DNA from 4 places in the Bacillus tequilensis genome. Region 1 is predicted to be linked to each of the others. Evidence: riboswitches for the same ligand, from Rfam matches in the RefSeq annotation. Region 1 holds a riboswitch; each other region holds the start of a gene.

What was found. A riboswitch is a leader RNA that binds a small molecule or an ion and turns the genes downstream of it on or off. The one in region 1 is predicted to bind thiamine pyrophosphate.
Region 2: linked by a shared signal. The riboswitch ahead of tenA (thiaminase II) and the one ahead of thiT (energy-coupled thiamine transporter ThiT) in region 1 are both predicted to bind thiamine pyrophosphate.
Region 3: linked by a shared signal. The riboswitch ahead of thiC (phosphomethylpyrimidine synthase ThiC) and the one ahead of thiT (energy-coupled thiamine transporter ThiT) in region 1 are both predicted to bind thiamine pyrophosphate.
Region 4: linked by a shared signal. The riboswitch ahead of thiU (HMP/thiamine ABC transporter substrate-binding protein ThiU) and the one ahead of thiT (energy-coupled thiamine transporter ThiT) in region 1 are both predicted to bind thiamine pyrophosphate.

The regions. Positions count from the first base shown of each region.
Region 1 is NZ_CP048852.1:2,977,886-2,983,336, reverse strand. Features, by position in the region: gene floT (flotillin lipid rafts scaffold protein FloT) at 1-1,076, shown strand, start outside; gene G4P54_RS15860 (GNAT family N-acetyltransferase) at 1,101-1,622, shown strand; gene thiT (energy-coupled thiamine transporter ThiT) at 1,662-2,240, opposite strand; TPP riboswitch at 2,341-2,442, opposite strand; rRNA gene G4P54_RS15850 (16S ribosomal RNA) at 2,821-4,370, shown strand; rRNA gene G4P54_RS15845 (23S ribosomal RNA) at 4,540-5,451, shown strand, end outside.
Region 2 is NZ_CP048852.1:1,166,466-1,171,916, forward strand. Features, by position in the region: gene prpE (bis(5'-nucleosyl)-tetraphosphatase PrpE) at 1-87, opposite strand, end outside; gene G4P54_RS06145 (monovalent cation:proton antiporter family protein) at 320-2,164, shown strand; TPP riboswitch at 2,225-2,333, shown strand; gene tenA (thiaminase II) at 2,414-3,127, shown strand; gene tenI (thiazole tautomerase TenI) at 3,102-3,719, shown strand; gene thiO (glycine oxidase ThiO) at 3,703-4,812, shown strand; gene thiS (sulfur carrier protein ThiS) at 4,812-5,012, shown strand; gene thiG (thiazole synthase) at 5,009-5,451, shown strand, end outside.
Region 3 is NZ_CP048852.1:887,650-893,100, reverse strand. Features, by position in the region: gene katA (catalase KatA) at 1-817, shown strand, start outside; gene G4P54_RS04710 (FbpB family small basic protein) at 842-1,039, opposite strand; gene thiC (phosphomethylpyrimidine synthase ThiC) at 1,170-2,942, opposite strand; TPP riboswitch at 3,074-3,181, opposite strand; gene G4P54_RS04700 (Type 1 glutamine amidotransferase-like domain-containing protein) at 3,250-3,942, opposite strand; gene G4P54_RS04695 (spore coat protein) at 4,067-4,348, shown strand; gene G4P54_RS04690 (hypothetical protein) at 4,366-4,569, opposite strand; gene spo0M (sporulation control protein Spo0M) at 4,707-5,451, shown strand, end outside.
Region 4 is NZ_CP048852.1:1,303,401-1,308,851, reverse strand. Features, by position in the region: gene mgtE (magnesium transporter) at 1-848, opposite strand, end outside; gene G4P54_RS21465 (hypothetical protein) at 866-988, opposite strand; M-box (ykoK) riboswitch at 1,079-1,245, opposite strand; gene G4P54_RS06995 (transcriptional regulator SplA domain-containing protein) at 1,352-1,489, opposite strand; TPP riboswitch at 1,794-1,906, shown strand; gene thiU (HMP/thiamine ABC transporter substrate-binding protein ThiU) at 2,005-2,607, shown strand; gene G4P54_RS06985 (ECF transporter S component) at 2,609-3,208, shown strand; gene G4P54_RS06980 (ABC transporter ATP-binding protein) at 3,195-4,829, shown strand; gene thiX (HMP/thiamine ABC transporter permease ThiX) at 4,804-5,451, shown strand, end outside.

The DNA of each region.
Region 1 (5,451 bases):
TAGAAGAAATCTATAAAAACAGAGAAAAGTTCTCTCAAGAGGTGCAGCGTGTCGCTTCACAGGATCTCGCAAAAATGGGACTTGTGATTGTCTCCTTTACCATTAAAGATGTCCGTGATAAAAACGGTTACCTTGAATCATTAGGAAAACCGAGAATTGCCCAAGTAAAACGTGATGCTGATATCGCAACAGCTGAGGCTGATAAAGAGACCCGAATAAAGCGGGCGGAAGCCGCTAAAGATGCAAAAAAATCAGAACTTGAACGGGCGACGGAAATTGCCGAAGCTGAAAAAATCAATCAGCTCAAAATGGCTGAATACCGCAGAGAACAAGATACGGCAAAAGCGAATGCTGACCAGGCTTATGATTTAGAGACTGCCAGAGCTCGCCAGCAGGTCACAGAGCAGGAAATGCAGGTTAAAATTATCGAACGCCAAAAACAAATTGAACTAGAAGAAAAAGAAATTCTCCGCCGTGAACGTCAATACGACTCAGAAGTGAAGAAAAAAGCCGACGCAGACCGTTATTCTGTTGAGCAGTCAGCAGCAGCTGAGAAAGCCAAACAGCTCGCGGAAGCCGACGCCAAGAAGTACAGTATAGAAGCAATGGCGCAAGCTGAGGCCGAAAAAGTCAGAATTGACGGACTGGCAAATGCAGAAGCTGAAAAAGCGAAAGGGGAAACAGAAGCTGAGGTAATCCGCCTAAAAGGTCTTGCAGAAGCGGAAGCCAAAGAGAAAATTGCCAATGCCTTTGAACAGTACGGGCAGGCGGCGATTTTCGATATGATCGTAAAAATGCTTCCGGAATACGCGAAACAAGCAGCGGCTCCTCTTTCAAATATTGATAAAATCACCGTGGTTGATACAGGAGGAAGCGGTGAATCAAGCGGTGCCAACAAAGTAACAAGCTATGCGACGAACTTAATGTCAAGCCTGCAAGAAAGCTTAAAAGCCTCGTCGGGAATTGACGTAAAAGAAATGATGGAGAACTTTTCAGGAAAAGGAAACGTAAAACAAAGCATTAATGAATTAACAAATGAAATCAAAGAAGCTAAAGCAGCCCCAAAATCAGAGTAATGAGTAAGGGAAGGAGAGAAGCGGGTGGTAGCTGTACGTGAAGCGAAGGTAGAGGATATAAAGGACATTGCAAAAGTGCATGTAGACAGCTGGAGGACAACATACCGCGAAATGATCCCGGCTGATTATTTAAACAGTCTGAACTACAAGGATTTTGAAGACAAATGGAAAAGGCGCTCGTTAAAGGGTGTATTTGTCGCTCAGGATGAAAAGGGTTCGATATTCGGCTTTGCTTCATTTGGACCTATCCGCTCTGAACAAGAAGGTTACGACGGCGAGCTATACGCAATTTATCTTCTGGAAGAGTGCCAGCGTCAAGGTGCAGGCAGGGCGCTCTTAATAAAAGGAGCAGAATTTTTGCTTCATCATGGTTTTTCGAGCATGTTTGTATGGGTCATTGAGCAGAACCCCTCGATTATATTTTATCAGTCCTATTCACCTGAAAGAGTAGCGGAGGACAGCATTGATATCGGGGGAGTAAGAATCAAAGAAGTGGGCCTTGGCTGGCCGGATCTTTCTGCTTTGAAAACAGTTCTCAAAAGATAACAAAAACCCCCCAGCGGACTGCGCTGGGGGGATTCGCTTTTAAGTTTTGTCAGTTTTGAGCAAACGCGGTGCGGTTAAAAACAATAAACAAAGGACAATTGCACAAATGATGAAAGAAGGGACCATATAAGTAGCATTATAAGTTAAAGAATAAATCCATACCGGCGTTCCTTCTGGAGCGTAGCTGCCGAAAAACACAGCCCCTGAAATGACATGCGCGGTATAACGCAGGAAACTGCCGATAAAAACTGCACCGATCACTGAAGCAATTAATTTACCTTTTGTTTTGGATTCAGCAGCTTTACGGACAGAAGAAGCGAAACAGCCGCTTACGCCGATAGCTGAGAACGCGATAATATAATCTAACAGCAGCTGTATAGGATGTTGTGGGAATAAGTTTCCGATCGCTATTTGTACCAGACCTGTCAATAAACCGGTAGTAAGGCCTGCTTTGACACCCCAGCGAAACGAAATCAAAAAGATGGGTATCATCATGATGGAGACCGAGCCTCCTTGAGGCATACTGAGAAACATTCCTGAAACGATGTCTAAAATAACAGCAGCCGCAGTCATAATGGCAATTTCAATAAGGCGAACCAGTTGCTTAGATTGATTCATAAAAATCCCCTTCCATTGATAGACAATCCAAAAGGACAACAAAAAAGCAGCACGCGGAAGGATGAGAAAAGTTCCACGCACTGCTTTACGAGCTGCAATTCATTTGACTTTGCCACATCCCTACGCCAGCGTTAACTAACAGGTTCAAAGGGTCAGAACGAAATCGCTCACTCTCAGCTTTAATGCTCCCCTTGTGGTCATCAGTATTCAGTTCGTTTCTACTATACAAGAAAAAGAAAAAAACAACAAGATTACATTATTGGTGTATATGTTCTTTTAAAATAGTTATATCTCATGACAAGGATTATAGTTTATTTGTTTTATAATTTTTTTGCCAAAACTATTGCAATAAATAAATACGGATGTTATAGTATTAAACGTCGCTGATGAACAGCAGACAAAATAAGAAGCTTCAAAACAATTTAAAAAGTTGTTGACAAAAAAGAGGCTGAATGTTATATTAGTAAAGCTGCTTCGCTAGGCGGCAGTCATGATCTTTGAAAACTAAACAAGACAAAACGTACCTGTTAATTCATTTTTTAAACAAATCGCACAGCGATGTGCGTAGTCAGTCAAACTTTTATCGGAGAGTTTGATCCTGGCTCAGGACGAACGCTGGCGGCGTGCCTAATACATGCAAGTCGAGCGGACAGATGGGAGCTTGCTCCCTGATGTTAGCGGCGGACGGGTGAGTAACACGTGGGTAACCTGCCTGTAAGACTGGGATAACTCCGGGAAACCGGGGCTAATACCGGATGGTTGTTTGAACCGCATGGTTCAAACATAAAAGGTGGCTTCGGCTACCACTTACAGATGGACCCGCGGCGCATTAGCTAGTTGGTGAGGTAATGGCTCACCAAGGCGACGATGCGTAGCCGACCTGAGAGGGTGATCGGCCACACTGGGACTGAGACACGGCCCAGACTCCTACGGGAGGCAGCAGTAGGGAATCTTCCGCAATGGACGAAAGTCTGACGGAGCAACGCCGCGTGAGTGATGAAGGTTTTCGGATCGTAAAGCTCTGTTGTTAGGGAAGAACAAGTACCGTTCGAATAGGGCGGTACCTTGACGGTACCTAACCAGAAAGCCACGGCTAACTACGTGCCAGCAGCCGCGGTAATACGTAGGTGGCAAGCGTTGTCCGGAATTATTGGGCGTAAAGGGCTCGCAGGCGGTTTCTTAAGTCTGATGTGAAAGCCCCCGGCTCAACCGGGGAGGGTCATTGGAAACTGGGGAACTTGAGTGCAGAAGAGGAGAGTGGAATTCCACGTGTAGCGGTGAAATGCGTAGAGATGTGGAGGAACACCAGTGGCGAAGGCGACTCTCTGGTCTGTAACTGACGCTGAGGAGCGAAAGCGTGGGGAGCGAACAGGATTAGATACCCTGGTAGTCCACGCCGTAAACGATGAGTGCTAAGTGTTAGGGGGTTTCCGCCCCTTAGTGCTGCAGCTAACGCATTAAGCACTCCGCCTGGGGAGTACGGTCGCAAGACTGAAACTCAAAGGAATTGACGGGGGCCCGCACAAGCGGTGGAGCATGTGGTTTAATTCGAAGCAACGCGAAGAACCTTACCAGGTCTTGACATCCTCTGACAATCCTAGAGATAGGACGTCCCCTTCGGGGGCAGAGTGACAGGTGGTGCATGGTTGTCGTCAGCTCGTGTCGTGAGATGTTGGGTTAAGTCCCGCAACGAGCGCAACCCTTGATCTTAGTTGCCAGCATTCAGTTGGGCACTCTAAGGTGACTGCCGGTGACAAACCGGAGGAAGGTGGGGATGACGTCAAATCATCATGCCCCTTATGACCTGGGCTACACACGTGCTACAATGGACAGAACAAAGGGCAGCGAAACCGCGAGGTTAAGCCAATCCCACAAATCTGTTCTCAGTTCGGATCGCAGTCTGCAACTCGACTGCGTGAAGCTGGAATCGCTAGTAATCGCGGATCAGCATGCCGCGGTGAATACGTTCCCGGGCCTTGTACACACCGCCCGTCACACCACGAGAGTTTGTAACACCCGAAGTCGGTGAGGTAACCTTTTAGGAGCCAGCCGCCGAAGGTGGGACAGATGATTGGGGTGAAGTCGTAACAAGGTAGCCGTATCGGAAGGTGCGGCTGGATCACCTCCTTTCTAAGGATATATACGGAATATAAGACCTCGGGTCTTATAAACAGAACGTTCCCTGTCTTGTTTAGTTTTGAAGGATCATTCCTTCGAAACGTGTTCTTTGAAAACTAGATAACAGTAGACATCACATTCAATTAGTAAGACAAGATATCACATAGTGATTCTTTTTAACGGTTAAGTTAGAAAGGGCGCACGGTGGATGCCTTGGCACTAGGAGCCGATGAAGGACGGGACGAACACCGATATGCTTCGGGGAGCTGTAAGCAAGCTTTGATCCGGAGATTTCCGAATGGGGAAACCCACCACTCGTAATGGAGTGGTATCCATATCTGAATACATAGGATATGAGAAGGCAGACCCGGGGAACTGAAACATCTAAGTACCCGGAGGAAGAGAAAGCAAATGCGATTCCCTGAGTAGCGGCGAGCGAAACGGGATCAGCCCAAACCAAGAGGCTTGCCTCTTGGGGTTGTAGGACACTCTGTACGGAGTTACAAAAGAACGAGGTAGATGAAGAGGTCTGGAAAGGCCCGCCATAGAAGGTAACAGCCCTGTAGTCAAAACTTCGTTCTCTCCTGAGTGGATCCTGAGTACGGCGGAACACGTGAAATTCCGTCGGAATCCGGGAGGACCATCTCCCAAGGCTAAATACTCCCTAGTGACCGATAGTGAACCAGTACCGTGAGGGAAAGGTGAAAAGCACCCCGGAAGGGGAGTGAAAGAGATCCTGAAACCGTGTGCCTACAAGTAGTCAGAGCCCGTTAACGGGTGATGGCGTGCCTTTTGTAGAATGAACCGGCGAGTTACGATCCCGTGCAAGGTTAAGCAGAAGATGCGGAGCCGCAGCGAAAGCGAGTCTGAATAGGGCGCATGAGTACGTGGTCGTAGACCCGAAACCAGGTGATCTACCCATGTCCAGGGTGAAGTTCAGGTAACACTGAATGGAGGCCCGAACCCACGCACGTTGAAAAGTGCGGGGATGAGGTGTGGGTAGGGGTGAAATGCCAATCGAACCTGGAGATAGCTGGTTCTCTCCGAAATAGCTTTAGGGCTAGCCTCAAGGTAAGAGTCTTGGAGGTAGAGC
Region 2 (5,451 bases), 1.8 Mb from region 1:
ATTTTTGATTGTGTAGCCAAGCTTTTGGATTAATGCCGTCATTTCGTCATAGCAGCCGTGAATATCACTGATGATATCGTAAGCCATGCGGTAGCCTCCTTGCTGATTGTTTTATTTATTATGATGCAAAGTGCTGTGAGTCATCACAAGCTTTTATGTGCAAATTATAGAAGAATGATTTTCTAAACAGGATTAAGACCTTATTGCTTTATTTTTCATCATCACCCTTGTTAAAATCGCGTTATGTTTTTTAAAACATGTGGTTCTGTTCTTTGATTGAGAACTGGAATAACCCTGATCAAAAAAGGAGGTTCTGATTATGGCCCATACATCTGTTGCATCTTTAGTTGTTGTACTTATCGTTGCATTTTTGACACCTATCCTTCTACATCGGTTTAAACTCAGCATCCCGGTTGTTGTTGCTGAAATCATTATGGGGCTGATTATTGGAAAAAGCGGTCTTAATTTAGTTGTGGAGGGTGATACATGGCTCCAGACACTTTCGATGCTCGGATTTATCTTTTTAATGTTTTTAAGCGGACTTGAAATTGATTTTTCATCGTTTGAGAAAGGAAAGAAAAAGCAGCTTTTGCCGAACGGCAAGGAAGCGCCTCATACGTTTGCTGCGGCATCTGTTATTTTTGCCGGTATTTTTATTTTATCATTGCTCTTGTCCTATGGGTTCGTCCTGGCTGGATTTATTCAAAATGCTTTTTTAATGACGCTTATTATTTCAACGATTTCGTTAGGCGTTGTCGTTCCAACGCTGAAAGAAGAACGGATCATGAATTCAAATATCGGCCAGATTATTTTGCTCGTTGCTGTTATTGCGGATTTGGCTACGATGATTCTTCTTGCAGTTTTTTCTTCTTTATACGGAGAGGACAGCGGGAACATGTGGCTCTTGATGATTCTGTTTGTTGCCGGAGTGGTGCTTTACTTTTTCGGCCGGGTCTTTAAACATCGCTCTTTTGTTCAATCTATGTCAAAAGGGACGGTCCAGATCGGGACGCGTGCCATTTTCACGTTAATCATCGTGCTCGTTGCCCTTTCTGAATCACTTGGGGCAGAAAATATTCTCGGCGCTTTCTTAGCGGGTGTTCTCGTTTCCCTTCTTTCACCAAACAAAGAGCTTGTTCAGCAGCTGGATTCATTCGGCTACGGGTTCTTAATACCGATTTTCTTTGTAATGGTCGGTGTGAAGCTGGATATTTGGACTCTTTTCCAAGATAAAACCATTTTAATCATGATTCCGCTTCTGCTACTGGCGCTGTTAGTCAGCAAAATCATTCCTGTCCTGTACTTAAAGAGGTGGTATGATAACCGAACCATTTTCGCGTCTGGTTTCCTGCTGACATCAACGCTTTCGCTCGTGATTGCCGCTGCGACAATCGGACAGCAGCTTCACGTGATTAGTGCGAATATGTCAGGCGCGCTAATTTTAGTAGCCGTTATTGCAAGTATTTTTACGCCGATCTGTTTTAAAAAATTGTACAAACGGGAAGAGCAGCCGGAGGAGAAAAAGACGATTACGTTCATCGGCGCCAATCAAATGACTTTGCCTGTTACACTTGAGTTGCCGGAGAACGAGTATGACGTGCGGGTTGTTCATGTCTATCAGGAAAATGCTGAGGAAAAGCTGTCAGACTCAGTATTTACAGTTGAAACGATTTCTGATTATGAGCTTGAAACCCTTGATTCGCTCGGTATTTTTGATGCTGATATCCTTGTGGTGGCGACAGGGAATGAAGACATGAATACGGACATTGCATTACGTGCAAAAGAAAAAGGTACAGAAAGAGTCATTGCCAGCGTTGGATCGCCGGAGAATGAAGCAGCTCTGAAGGAGCAGGGAATCAGTATTTTTTCTATTCTGCTGTCGACCAAAACGCTGCTTCGTGCGCTGATAGAAGCGCCTGGTGTCATGAAGCTTCTCACGAATCAGGAGTCTTCGCTGTATCAAATTAATATGGAAAACAGCACATACGACGGTGTCATATTACGGGAATTCCCTTTAACAGGCGACGTCATTTTTGTCAGGATTTTCAGAGGGGTCGACAGCATTGTTCCTCATGGGGATACAAGGCTGAAGCTGGGAGACCGCTTAATTGTTACCGGATCCAGGGGGTATGTAACGGATCTTAAGAAAACATTGGAAGGATAAATCTTGACCAAATAGGGATTCGTGTTAATATAGAGGTGCAGAACAATTCAATATGATTCGTATAACCACTAGGGGTGTCCTTCATAAGGGCTGAGATAAAAGTGTGACTTTTAGACCCTCATAACTTGAACAGGTTCAGACCTGCGTAGGGAAGTGGAGCGGTATTTGTGTTATTTTACTATGCCAATTCCAAACCACTTTTCCTTGCGGGAGAGTGGTTTTTTATTTTTCAGACAGGGGGAATGATGTGTGAAGTTTTCAGAAGAATGCCGCAGTGCAGCCTCAGAATGGTGGGAGGGGAGCTTTGTTCATCCGTTCGTTCAGGGAATCGGTGACGGAACGCTTCCCATTGACCGTTTTACATACTACGTGCTTCAGGATTCTTATTATTTAACGCATTTTGCGAAGGTACAGTCATTCGGTGCCGCTTATGCAAAAGACCTTTATACAACGGGGCGGATGGCGAGCCACGCCCAAGGTACATATGAGGCGGAAATGGCGCTTCATCGCGAGTTTGCGGAGCTGTTGGAAATCAGCGAGGAAGAGCGCAAGGCGTTTAAGCCGTCTCCTACGGCATACTCTTATACATCCCATATGTACCGTTCGGTTTTGAGCGGGAATTTTGCTGAGATCTTAGCGGCCCTGCTGCCATGCTACTGGCTGTATTACGAGGTTGGGGAGAAATTGCTGACGTGTGATCCAGGGCATCCGATTTATCAGAAATGGATCAGCACATATGGCGGTGACTGGTTCAAACAGCAGGTTGAAGAGCAAATCAATCGTTTTAATGAGCTGGCGGAAAACAGCACGAAAGAAGTGCGCGCCAAGATGAAAGAAAATTTTGTGATTTCCAGCTACTATGAATATCAATTTTGGGGAATGGCCTATCAAAAAGAAGGCTGGTCTGAAAGCGGTATAAAAGAAGAGGTGGAGGAATGTGGAGCTTCACGCCATAACGGATGACTGCAAGCCGGTTGAAGAGCTGGCAAGAGCGGTGATCGCTATTCACAATGAAGTTGATTTTATTCACATTCGGGAACGGTCAAAAACGGCGGCTGACATTTTGAAACTGCTTGAGCTTATTTCTAAAGGCGGGGTAGACAAACGAAAACTGATCATGAATGGGCGAGTGGATATTGCGCTTTTTTCCACGATTCATCGCGTGCAGCTGCCAAGCAGCAGCTTTTCGCCGAAGCAGGTCAGAGCCAGATTTCCTCACCTTCATATCGGGCGGTCGGTGCATTCGTTTGAGGAAGCGGTTCAAGCAGAAAAGGAAGACGCAGACTACGTGCTGTTTGGCCATGTGTATGAAACGGATTGTAAAAAGGGTCTTGAAGGCAGAGGGATGTCATTGCTGTCAGATATAAAACAGCGGCTTTCCATCCCGGTTATCGCGATCGGCGGAATGACGCCGGACAGATTAAGAGATGTAAAACAAGCAGGAGCAGACGGCATCGCAGTGATGTCAGGAATATTTTCCTCTGCTGATCCTTTGGAAGCTGCCAGACGATATTCCCGTAAGCTAAAGGAGATGCGCTATGAAAAAGCATTATGATGCAGTTGTCATTGGAGGCGGCATAATCGGTTCCGCCATTGCTTACCATTTAGCAAAGGAAAACAAAAGCATCGCATTGTTTGAAAGCGAAACAATAGGCGGCAGAACAACAAGTGCTGCTGCCGGAATGCTGGGCGCCCACGCCGAGTGCGAGGAACGTGACGCGTTTTTTGATTTCGCCCTGCACAGCCAGCGTCTGTACAGAGGTCTTGGTGAAGAGCTTTACACATTATCTGGTATTGATATCAGGCAGCATAACGGCGGCATGTTTAAGCTTGCGTTTTCTAAAGAAGATGTGCTGCGGCTGAGGAAGATGGATGACTTGGATTCTGTCAGCTGGCATACCAAAGATGAAGTGTTAGATAAAGAGCCGTATACGTCTGATGACATTTTCGGAGCATCTTTTATTCAGGATGATGTGCACGTAGAGCCTTATTTTGTTTGCAAGGCATATGCGAAAGCAGCGAAAGCGCTCGGGGCGGAGATTTTTGAGCATACGCCCGTTCTGCATGTCGAACGTGACGGTGATGCGCTGTCCATTGAGACACCGAAGGGTATCGTGTGGGCGGATCATGTCGCGGTTGCCAGCGGGGTATGGAGCGGGATGCTTTTTAAACAGCTCGGGCTGAACCATGCATTTTTCTCTGTGAAAGGGGAGTGCCTGTCCGTGTGGAACGATGATATCCCGCTGACAACAACACTTTACCATGACCATTGCTATATCGTACCGAGAAAAAGCGGCAGACTGGTTGTCGGTGCGACGATGAAGCCGGGTGACTGGAGTGAAACACCGGATCTTGGCGGATTGGAATCGATTATGAAAAAAGCAAAAACGATGCTGCCGGCCATTCAGAATATGAAGGTGGATCGTTTTTGGGCTGGACTGCGGCCGGGGACAAAGGATGGGAAACCGTACATCGGCAGACACCCCGAGGACAGCCGTATTGTATTTGCGGCGGGCCATTTCAGAAATGGGATTCTGCTTGCTCCGGCAACGGGTGCTTTGATCAGTGATCTCATCATGAATAAAGAGGTCAATCAAGACTGGCTGCACGCATTCCGAATTGATCGCAAGGAGGCGGTTCACATATGATGCTACAGCTGAACGGTAAAGACGTGAAGTGGGAAAAAGACACAGGTACCATTCAAGACCTGCTGGCGTCTTATGAGCTTGAAAATAAAATTGTCATCGTTGAAAGAAATAAAGAAATTATCGGCAAAGAACATTATCACGAGGTTGAGCTTTGTGATCGCGATGTCATTGAAATTGTCCATTTTGTAGGAGGCGGATGAGCATGTTAACAATTGGGGGCAAATCATTCCAATCAAGATTGCTGCTGGGCACGGGGAAATACCCATCGTTTGAAATTCAAAAGGAAGCGGTGGCTGCTTCCGAGTCTGATATTTTAACATTTGCTGTGCGGAGAATGAACATTTTTGAAGCGTCTCAGCCTAATTTTCTGGAACAGCTTGATTTATCCAAATATACGCTGCTACCGAATACTGCAGGCGCTGGCACAGCAGAGGAAGCGGTCCGGATTGCAAGGCTGGCGAAAGCGTCAGGTCTTTGTGACATGATTAAAGTCGAAGTCATCGGCTGCAGCCGTTCCTTGCTGCCTGATCCTGTTGAGACATTAAAAGCGTCTAAACAGCTTCTTGAAGAAGGCTTTATTGTGCTCCCGTATACGTCTGATGACGTTGTATTAGCGAGAAAACTGGAGGAGCTCGGCGT
Region 3 (5,451 bases), 1.9 Mb from region 1:
ATATCACTTTAAAACAGAACAAGGCGTGAAAAACCTTGATGTCAATACGGCGGCAAAAATCGCCGGTGAAAACCCCGATTACCATACAGAAGACCTTTTCAACGCAATCGAAAACGGTGACTTCCCTGCATGGAAACTATATGTGCAAATCATGCCTTTAGAAGATGCAAATACGTATCGCTTCGATCCGTTTGATGTCACAAAAGTGTGGTCCCAAAAAGACTATCCGTTAATCGAAGTCGGACGCATGGTTCTAGACAGAAATCCAGAAAACTACTTTGCAGAAGTAGAACAAGCGACATTCTCACCTGGAACACTCGTGCCCGGTATTGATGTTTCTCCGGATAAAATGCTGCAAGGCCGGCTGTTTGCTTATCATGATGCACACCGCTATCGTGTCGGCGCAAACCACCAAGCGCTGCCAATCAACCGCGCACGCAACGAAGTGAACAACTATCAGCGTGACGGACAAATGCGCTTTGACAACAATGGCGGCGGATCAGTTTATTACGAACCTAACAGCTTCGGCGGTCCGAAAGAGTCACCTGAGGATAAACAAGCAGCATATCCAGTACAAGGAATCGCTGACAGCGTAAGCTACGATCACAACGACCACTACACACAAGCCGGCGATCTCTATCGTTTAATGAGCGAAGATGAGCGCGCCCGCCTTGTTGAAAATATCGTGAACGCTATGAAGCCTGTAGAAAAAGAAGAAATCAAACTTCGCCAAATCGAGCACTTCTACAAAGCGGACCCCGAATACGGAAAACGCGTGGCTGAAGGCCTTGGATTGCCGATTAAAAAAGATGCTTAATAGAGATGCAAAAACCCGCTGTCATTAGCGGGTTTTTTTATACTTGTTACGCACTGCCGTATGCTTCTCATCAATCTTCATATAAATTTCCTCCATGAGCTCCGCACTGTTCATAATCTCTCGTTTGTTTTTTTCGATCAGAAGCTCCAGCGGCAAAATCTGATTTCCGTATGTTTTTCGCTTCTTGAATCGTTTTCTCCCCTTCTCTTTTTTGATTCCCATCACTGTTCCCTCCTTTTTCATACAAAAAGGCCCTTATCTAAAAGATAAGAGCCTTCGGTGTCCCGATCGGCATATGCTGGAAATGTAGATTAGATCTATTAAAACGCAATCCATTTCGCCTGTCAATCTATTATGTATACAGCCGGCTGCCTTGATTCACAAATTCTTCGGCTTTTTCTTTCATCCCCTCTTGGATCGCATCCGAGTCACTCAGCTTTTTAGCCTTCGCATAATCCCGAATATCCTGAGAAATTCTCATGCTGCAGAACTTCGGTCCGCACATGGAACAGAAGTGAGCGGTTTTAGCTCCTTCTGCCGGGAGGGTTTCATCATGATATTCAAGCGCTCTTTCCGGATCAAGAGACAAATGAAACTGGTCCCGCCAGCGGAATTCAAAGCGGGCTTTTGATAACGCATCATCTCGGATTTGCGCTCCGGTATGCCCTTTTGCAAGGTCCGCAGCGTGCGCAGCAATTTTATATGTAATGACTCCTTCACGAACATCATCACGGTTTGGCAGCCCCAAATGCTCCTTTGGCGTTACATAACAAAGCATCGCTGTCCCATACCAGCCGATCATCGCCGCTCCGATCGCTGAAGTAATATGGTCATATCCCGGCGCAATATCTGTCGTCAGCGGTCCCAATGTGTAAAAAGGCGCTTCTTTGCAAATGTCCATTTGTTTATCGACGTTCTCTTTGATTTTATGCATCGGAACATGTCCAGGACCCTCAATCATCACCTGAACATCATGCTTCCAGGCAATTTGCGTCAGTTCTCCAAGAGTCTCTAATTCAGCAAACTGCGCCTCGTCGTTAGCATCTGCAATTGATCCGGGGCGAAGCCCATCTCCAAGAGAAAACGCAATATCATACGTTTTCATGATTTCACAGATTTCTTCAAAATGAGTGTATAAAAAGCTTTCCTGATGATGAGCCAGACACCACTGAGCCATAATCGCTCCTCCGCGTGACACGATTCCCGTTGTCCGTTTGGCGGTTAATGGCACGTACCGCAGCAAAACACCCGCGTGAATCGTAAAATAATCCACTCCCTGCTCTGCCTGCTCGATCAGCGTATCGCGATAAATCTCCCACGTTAAATCCTCCGCTACGCCGTTTACTTTTTCAAGCGCCTGATAAATCGGAACCGTTCCCACAGGCACAGGGCAATTGCGGATAATCCATTCACGCGTCGTATGAATGTCTTTTCCGGTAGAAAGATCCATCATCGTATCCGCTCCCCAGCGGATGGCCCACGTCATTTTTTCGACTTCTTCTTCGATAGATGACGTAACTGCTGAATTCCCGATATTCGCATTAATCTTCACATGAAAATTCCGGCCGATAATCATCGGTTCACTTTCAGGATGATTAATATTTGAAGGAATGATCGCCCGGCCGCTGGCTACCTCGTCTCTTACAAATTCGGGAGACACATGCTCACGTATTGCGATAAACTCCATCTCAGGCGTAATGATGCCTTTTCTGGCATAGTGCATTTGAGTGACATTTTGGCCCTCTTTCGCCCGCAGCGGCTTCCGCTGCAGCCCTGGATAGCTTATATTTGGATTTGCCTTTTTATAACCGTTATCTTCTGGTTTTATAGCTCGGCCTTCATATTCTTCAACATCGCCGCGCTCATTGATCCACTTTTGCCGGAGCGGCTTTAATCCTTCTTCAATATTAATCGTCACATCAGGATCTGTGTACGGCCCGCTTGTATCATAGACACGCACAGGCGCGTTTTTCTCTTCACCGAACGATCCTGTCGTCGGACTCAATTCGATCTCCCTCATCGGCACTTGGATGTCCGAAGTTGAACCCTCCACATATACTTTCTTGCTCCCCGAAAAACTCGACATAATGGAAATATTGGCTTGCTGCACTGAATTGTTTTGCATACTTATCCTTCCCCTCTCTTCGTTTGAAAGGACAAAATCAAGCCCATAACCAGCACAAAAAACCGGATTCAAATGAATGAACCCGGTTACAGTCAGAAAGTAACATATTATTGCCCAGCACGACAATAATAAAAGCAATTCCTCTACTTCCCCACGCTGGTACGAACCAGATCAGGTCCAAAGGGTTAAGAAGCTTACCTTCTCTCTCAGCCCGAAAGCGGGCACCCCCAGTAACTATTGATTTCGGACTCATCTTAACATAAAAGCATTCGAATAAAAAGAGGAATTTATAAAATATTCAGCTAATTCAACCCAAATATTTGACCGGCAGCGGGGTTTCCATGATTTCATGTTCACCCATCATCACCCGATATGCCTTTGCAACCAGTCTTGAACTCACTGCCTGAAACAGCTGATCATCTATGAAATGCAGAGCTGCTCCATCGTCCGCCGCATAGCCATCGCACAAAAACCCGTTAGCTATCAGCTGGTGGTATATCGGTCTTCGATCCTTTTCGCCGTCATAGTGAGGACAAAAGCTCCCTTGCAAAAACCCTAAACTTTTCATACTGGTCAGCGGCCCGGCGGAATCCGTCACACCTTCTTCAAACCAGCAGATCGCACCGGCACTTACTCCAGCTAAAATGACATCGTTCTTCCATGCTTCTCTGAGGATGAGATCCAGCCCCCACTCCTTCCACAACACAAGCATATTCCGCGTATTTCCCCCGCCGACATAAATCACGTCCTTTTCCATAAGAAAAGAAATTAAATCTGTTGACGGCGGCTTAAACAATGACAAATGAGACGGCACACAATCTAGTGATTGAAATGCAGTATAAAACCGCTGCACATAATTTTGAGAATCACCGCTCGCCGTCGGCAAAAAACAAATACGAGGCGACTTCCGCTCTGATTGATTGATGATATATTGATCGAGTGACAAATGGTCCGGCTCCATCGAAAACCCTCCGCCGCCCATCGCAATAATCTGTCTCATCATCCTACCCCCTGGAAACATTTGTTGTTCATTATAGCATTTTGTATAAATGCAGGGTAAATCCTTTCTGAACAGGGGAATCTACAAAATAAAGTCCACCTGACATTAATAGGAGATGAAGCCATTGAACGATTTCTCAGGCCAGATCATACCTGTAACAGTTCTTGATTGCTTAACAACAATCAAAACCAGCATTAAAAAGTATACTGCCGCAATAAAAGAAACCGCAAACCCGGGCCTTAGAACAGCGTTGCATGATCAATTAGATGCAGCTGCCCATCTGCATGGTGAACTGTCAGAATTCCTCTTGGAAAAAGGGTGGCTCATAGATAAACAATTTCAAATCGATTCGCTTTTATCTTGCAGAGAACTGGAACAAAGTCATACAAAAAAGACGATGTCTTGAGACACCGTCTCTTTATTTTATTGCTCCACTCTTCTTAAAGCCTCATTTACCGTTTCTTTTATAAACGCGTCTTCACCGCTTAATCGCTCTAAATTGAGATCGCCGTTTCTCAGTCTTTCAGAAATATTGTTTATATCCTCCTCTACCGTAATTTGCAGCTCACCGGCCAAAAACATTCTGTGTAATTCATCAGCAACCATACGTTCTTTATCCAATTCAATCCGCTCCTTTGCTTTCCATATTATTCTTAGTCTGTCCGAAAGCGGACAAATAATAGGAAAAAAGTATGAATCAAATGAATCTTTTTTCCTCCTTCTTACGTATATCTGTTGAAAAAAAGAAAAAGGGGAAATCTAACATGTCATTTTTTAAAAAGCTTGCGGCAAGTGCAGGAATCGGTGCCGCAAAAGTAGATACAATTTTAGAGAAAGACGCATACTATCCAGGAGAAGAAGTAAGAGGAACTGTCCATGTCAAAGGCGGGAAAATCTCTCAGGACATCCGCTATATTGATTTACAGCTTAATACACGGTACGTCATTGTAAAAGATGATGAAGAGCACCGGAAATACGCTACAATCCATTCTTTCCGGGTCACTGGTTCATTCACCATCCAGCCTGGAGAAGAGCATCAATTTCCGTTCTCATTCACCCTCCCTCTTGATACACCGATCACTGTAGGGAAAGTAGAGGTCGCCGTGGTGACAGACCTTGATATCCAAGGCGGTATCGATAAATCCGACCATGACCGCATTTTCGTTGAAGCACATCCTTGGATGGAAAGTGTGCTGGAAGCAATCGAAAACCTAGGCTTCCGCCTTAACGAAGCAGACTGTGAACAAGCGCCTTACTTCCGGCGCCGCCTACCGTTCGTTCAAGAATTCGAGTTCGTTCCGACTTCCGGATATTATCGTCAGATGCTTGATGAATTAGAGCTCATTTTCCTTTTAGACGAAGACGGTTTGGAAATCATTTTCGAAGTCGACCGCAGGGCAAGAGGACTGCGAGGATGGCTGGAAGAGATGTATAATGACAGAGAACAGCTCGTACGAGTCCGCTTCAGCCAATCAGAGCTTGAAGATACAGAAGAGCTTGAAGAGGTGC
Region 4 (5,451 bases), 1.7 Mb from region 1:
TATGCAGCGACGTAAGCCTTTGTGTCAAAAGTGATGTCTTTACCGGAAGCGGCAAATTTCTCATAATCCTCATCAGCTTCCCGAATGACGACGTCGATAATATCATCGACCGTTACAATGCCGACAAGCACATTGTTTTCTTCCACAATCGGAATCGCCAAGAAATCGTAACGTTCTATCAGACGGGCAACCTCTTCCTGATCCTGAAGAGCGCCTGCTGAAATAACGCGGGTAAACATTAAATCCTGCACCTTTTCTTCAGGTTCGCCAAGAATTAAATCACGGTAGGAAAGGACACCCACCAGCTGTTTGCTTTCATTGATCACATATAAGTAGTTGATCGATTCAGCGATTTCAGCAAAGCTTTTCAGTTTGACGACCGCGTCTTTAACAGTATAATGCTGAGGAATCCACACATACCGGTTTGTCATCATGCGTCCCGCTGAGTCAGCCGGATAATTCATCAAAAGCTGCACAGCTTTTGACTCTGACGCTTCCATGCTGGACAAAAGCTGTTCTTTCAGTTCTTCGTCCATTTCTTCAAGCAATTGAGCGAGATCATCGTTGTCCATTTTGTTCATCGCCAGTGTTGCTCTTGTTTTACCGACTTTATTTAAGACGACAAGCTGAAATTCGCGTTCCAGCTCCCCGATCATATCAGTAATATCATCTACAGTTAAATAAGATAAATAGCGGGCGTGGTGTTTTTCCGGCATTTCTTTAAAAATAAACGCCATATCATAGGGCTGCAGCTCATCAATAACGCTTCTGAAATCCCTGATTTTTCCGTCTCGCAATAAAATAATGATACGTAAAATGAGTTCGTCATAGGTCATGTTTTGAACCATCGGGACTCGTACCTCCTCTACGGAGACATGCCGGCCTCGCCAGAAGGTGCGGCAGATTGTCTCCTCATCGTGTAATCAATTGTCTTGCTGTCATAGTATATGGGTACTTCTTCAGATTGACTCGAATGGGGAGAATCCATACTCCGCACCTCCTTTTGTAAACTTCATTTTAAGGGCATAAAAAAAGCCTTCGGGATTGAAGGAGAAAGAAGCACGGCAAAAAAGCGTGCGGGCGCCTTCAATCGTAGAGCTTTAGCACTGTATGGCATAGGATCAAACATCCAGCTGCATTAAAAATCACCTTATGTCGATGATTTCTGTTGACCCATTGGCGTCTTTGGACATTTTTGGGCAGCAGCGTATCTCCATACAGGAGCCTCACCTAACGAAGTTCCTAATTGAATTGACACACTGAGATTACAGAAAAAAACAAGCTGTGTCAACTCAAAAAAGTATAAATGCGCTTTCATTACAATTACGGAACAAAACAAGGGCCTAAGCCCTTATTCTGTTGTTTGTGTCTCATCATCTTCCGAGAGCAAATGATATGATTCGTGAAGAAATAAAGCATACTCTCCTTCCTTCGTCGGATGAGGGACAAATTCAGCCTGATTGATGTATTGCTCCTCTTTCTTTTCCATGTGTTTCGCCTCCTTTTCCCATTAGATTGTCCAAAAGAAAGGTTCTTATCATGCAGCGGGGTTTTAGATTGTTGACAAAATCCTAAAACAGCTTAAGTTTAGGGGTTATCACCTTGTTTAACAGTAACGCTGTATCCTTCATATTCCAATTCAAGCTAAAGCACGCTGGCGATTTTTTGACAATTAATATGGAGCATTTCCCCAAATGTGATCATTCTCTCCTGCCCCTATATGAAAAAATCATTTCATTGTTTACAAAATGATTCTTATCATCTATGATGATGTCAAATAAAAAATTGCATACGGAAAGCACTAGGGGTGCTGTTTTGGCTGAGATAAAGCGCGGGAGAAACGCGCTTTGATCCCTTATGACCCGATCTGGATAATACCAGCGTGGGGAAGTGCAGGTTGACCGAATGGTGTATTTTTTGTGCGCTTAATCGATCTATGACTGCATATTCCCTTAGGATATGCAGTTTTTTTATTTCATCCTAAAAAACAGGAGGCATTTAGAAATGGAGCATATTTGCGGTACAAGCAGAATCGCCGGTTTTCGCTTCTCTTTATATCCGATGACGGATGATTTTATCAGTGTGATCAAGTCTGCTCTGAAAAAAACAGATACATCCAAGGTTTGGACGAAAACTGACCATATCAGTACAGTCTTGCGCGGATCGATTGATCATGTTTTCGACGCTGCCAAGGCCATTTACCTTTATGCGGCGAACAGCGAAAAGCACATCGTTATGAACGGCACGTTTTCCATCGGATGCCCGGGCGATACACAGGGAGATACATATCTTTTCAAAGACGATAAGCGTGTCAATGAAGATGCTGTCCGAGGCTTGAACGCGGAAGCGCCATGCCAATTTGCCCTTTATCCAATGAATGAGCCGGATTATATGGGATTGATTTTGAAGGCTGTCGACATCGCAAAAACCCAAGGCACCTTTGTACAGGGTGTCCATTACGCGAGCGAGCTTGACGGGGATGCGCATGACGTATTCAGAACATTGGAAACTGTTTTCCGCATGGCTGAACAGCAAACAAACCACGTAACCATGACGGTGAATTTTTCGGCTAACAGTCCATCAAGAAAAAACAGGAAGCAGGGATAACATGAAAAGCTGGAAAGTAAAAGAAATTGTCATCATGTCCGTTATCAGTATCGTTTTTGCCGTTGTTTATTTATTATTTACGCATTTCGGAAACGTGCTTGCCGGTATGTTCGGGCCAATCGCTTATGAACCGATTTACGGCATTTGGTTTATCGTTTCTGTCATTGCCGCTTATATGATTCGAAAACCGGGTGCGGCGCTCGTTTCTGAAATGATTGCAGCGCTCGTTGAGTGCCTGCTGGGAAACCCGTCTGGCCCGATGGTCATCGTTATCGGCATCGTTCAAGGTCTCGGGGCTGAGGCAGTTTTTCTCGCGACACGCTGGAAAGCATACTCTCTGCCTGTCCTTCTGCTGGCTGGAATGGGATCTTCGGCAGCCAGCTTTATTTACGATCTCTTTGTTTCCGGCTATGCAGCCTATTCACCAACTTATCTTCTCATTATGCTTGTGATTCGTCTGATTTCCGGTGCACTGCTTGCGGGGCTTCTCGGAAAGGCTGTCAGCGACTCTCTCGCTTATACAGGTGTATTAAACGGAATGGCGCTCGGAAAGGAACTGAAAAAGAAACGGAAGCGGGCATCAGAACATGCAAGCCTTTAATGAACTCCTGAAGGTTGACAAACTCAGCTTCTCTTATGAAGAAGACGAGAAACCGGTTTTTCAAAACCTTTCGTTTGAACTTCATAAAGGAGAATGCGCTTTATTGCTGGGCCCAAGCGGGTGCGGAAAAAGTTCGCTCGCCCTTTGTTTAAACGGCCTTTACCCTGAGGCTTGCGACGGCATACAGTCCGGGCATGTCTCCCTGTTTCAAAAGCCGGTTACAGGTACCGAATCCATTGCTCAGCGTGCCGGGATCGTCTTTCAGGACCCTGATCAGCAGTTTTGCATGCTGACGGTGGAGGACGAAATCGCTTTTGGGCTGGAAAATCTGCAGATTCCGAAAGAAGAGATGACGAAGAAAATCAATGCTGTTTTAGAAAAATTGCGTATTACCGATTTAAAAGAAAAAACGATATCCACTCTGTCAGGAGGACAAAAGCAGAAAGTGGCTCTCGCCTGTATTTTAGCGATGGAGCCTGAGCTTATTATGCTAGATGAACCGACTTCCCTTTTAGATCCTTATTCAGCGCGGGAGTTCGTTCACATGATGAAGGAGCTTCAGCGGGAAAAAGGCTTCAGCCTCCTCGTCATTGAGCACCAGCTTGATGAATGGACGCCTTGGATTGAGAGAACCATCGTGCTGGACAAATCAGGAAAAAAAGCGCTGGATGGCCGGACGAAAGATCTATTTCAGCATGAAGCAAAGACCTTAAAGGAATTGGGCATCGCGATTCCTAAAGGATGTGATCTTCAGGAAAAGCTCCGTATGCCGTTTTCTTTATCAAAAGAATCATTGTTCAATGAGCCTTTTCCTGCCGGCTATCCTGAAATAAATGAAGCTCCTTCCGGGAAGAGTGTGCTTGAAGTCAGCTGCCTTTCGTTCGCAAGAGGACAGCAGGCGATTTTCAAAGACATCAGCTTTTCATTGTGCGAAGGCTCTTTGACGGCGCTTGTCGGCCCGAACGGCACTGGAAAATCCACACTCTTATCTGTCCTCGCCCGTCTTTTAAAGCCGAAAAGCGGCAAGATTTTTCTATATGATAAGCCGCTGCAAGCGTATAAAGAAAATGAATTGCGTAAACGAATGGGATTTGTTTTTCAAAATCCGGAACATCAGTTTGTCGCCGATACGGTGTATGATGAGCTGCTGTTCGGCCAGAAAGCAAGCACTGAAACTGAGAAAAAAGCGCGGCACCTGCTGCATCGTTTCGGTCTTGCACATTTGGCTGACCATCATCCCTTCGCGATCAGCCAAGGGCAAAAAAGGCGTTTGAGTGTCGCGACTATGCTCATGCATGACGTAAAGGTTTTATTGTTAGACGAGCCAACCTTTGGCCAGGACGCCCGCACGGCGGCTGAATGCATGGACATGATTCAGAAGATCAAACAAGAAGGAACCGCTGTCCTTATGATTACACACGATATGGAGCTGGTCTCCTCGTATGCCGACAGCGTGCTCGTGCTTCACGATACAAGCCTGGCCTTTGACGGATCTCCAGCACGGTTATTTTCTGAGGAAACAGCACTTGTCCAAAAAGCGAAGCTCACTCTTCCCCTCTTATATGAATGGATGGCATATCAAGAGGAGGTGCGTGATGATGCAGTCATTACATCTCATTAATCCGACAGTGAAAGCGGCGGCCGTTTTTTCCTGTGTCGTCATGCTGTCGTTTATTTACAACCCGTACACCCCTGCGTGTTTTTATATCATCATCATTACGGGTGTCCTAACGGCTGCCAGAATCCCATTGAAAAAATGGTTCTTGTTTACGATTCCGTTTTTGATTTTGGCATTCGGTTGCGTGTGGACAGCCGCTGTTTTTGGCAAGGTGCCGACAACTCCGGATAATTTCTTGTTTCAAGCCGGCCCTATCTCGATCAACAGCGATAATGTGTCTGTCGGCATCTCTCTCGGGTTTCGTATTTTGTGCTTTTCCGCCTTGTCGATGATGTTTGTTTTTACAACTGATCCGATTTTATTTATGCTGAGCCTTGTTCAGCAGTGCAAGCTCTCACCAAAGCTTGCTTATGGCGTCATTGCAGGCTTTCGTTTTCTTCCGCTCTTAAAGGATGAGGTCCGGCTGATCCAGCAGGCTCATCAAATTAGAGGAGGAGCAGCGGAAAGCGGCTTCATCGAAAAAATCAGCGCGTTAAAGCGGTATACCATCCCGCTTTTGGCAAGCGCTATCAGAAAAGCGGAACGGACGGCGCTCGCGATGGAATCGAAAGGTTTTACAGGAAGC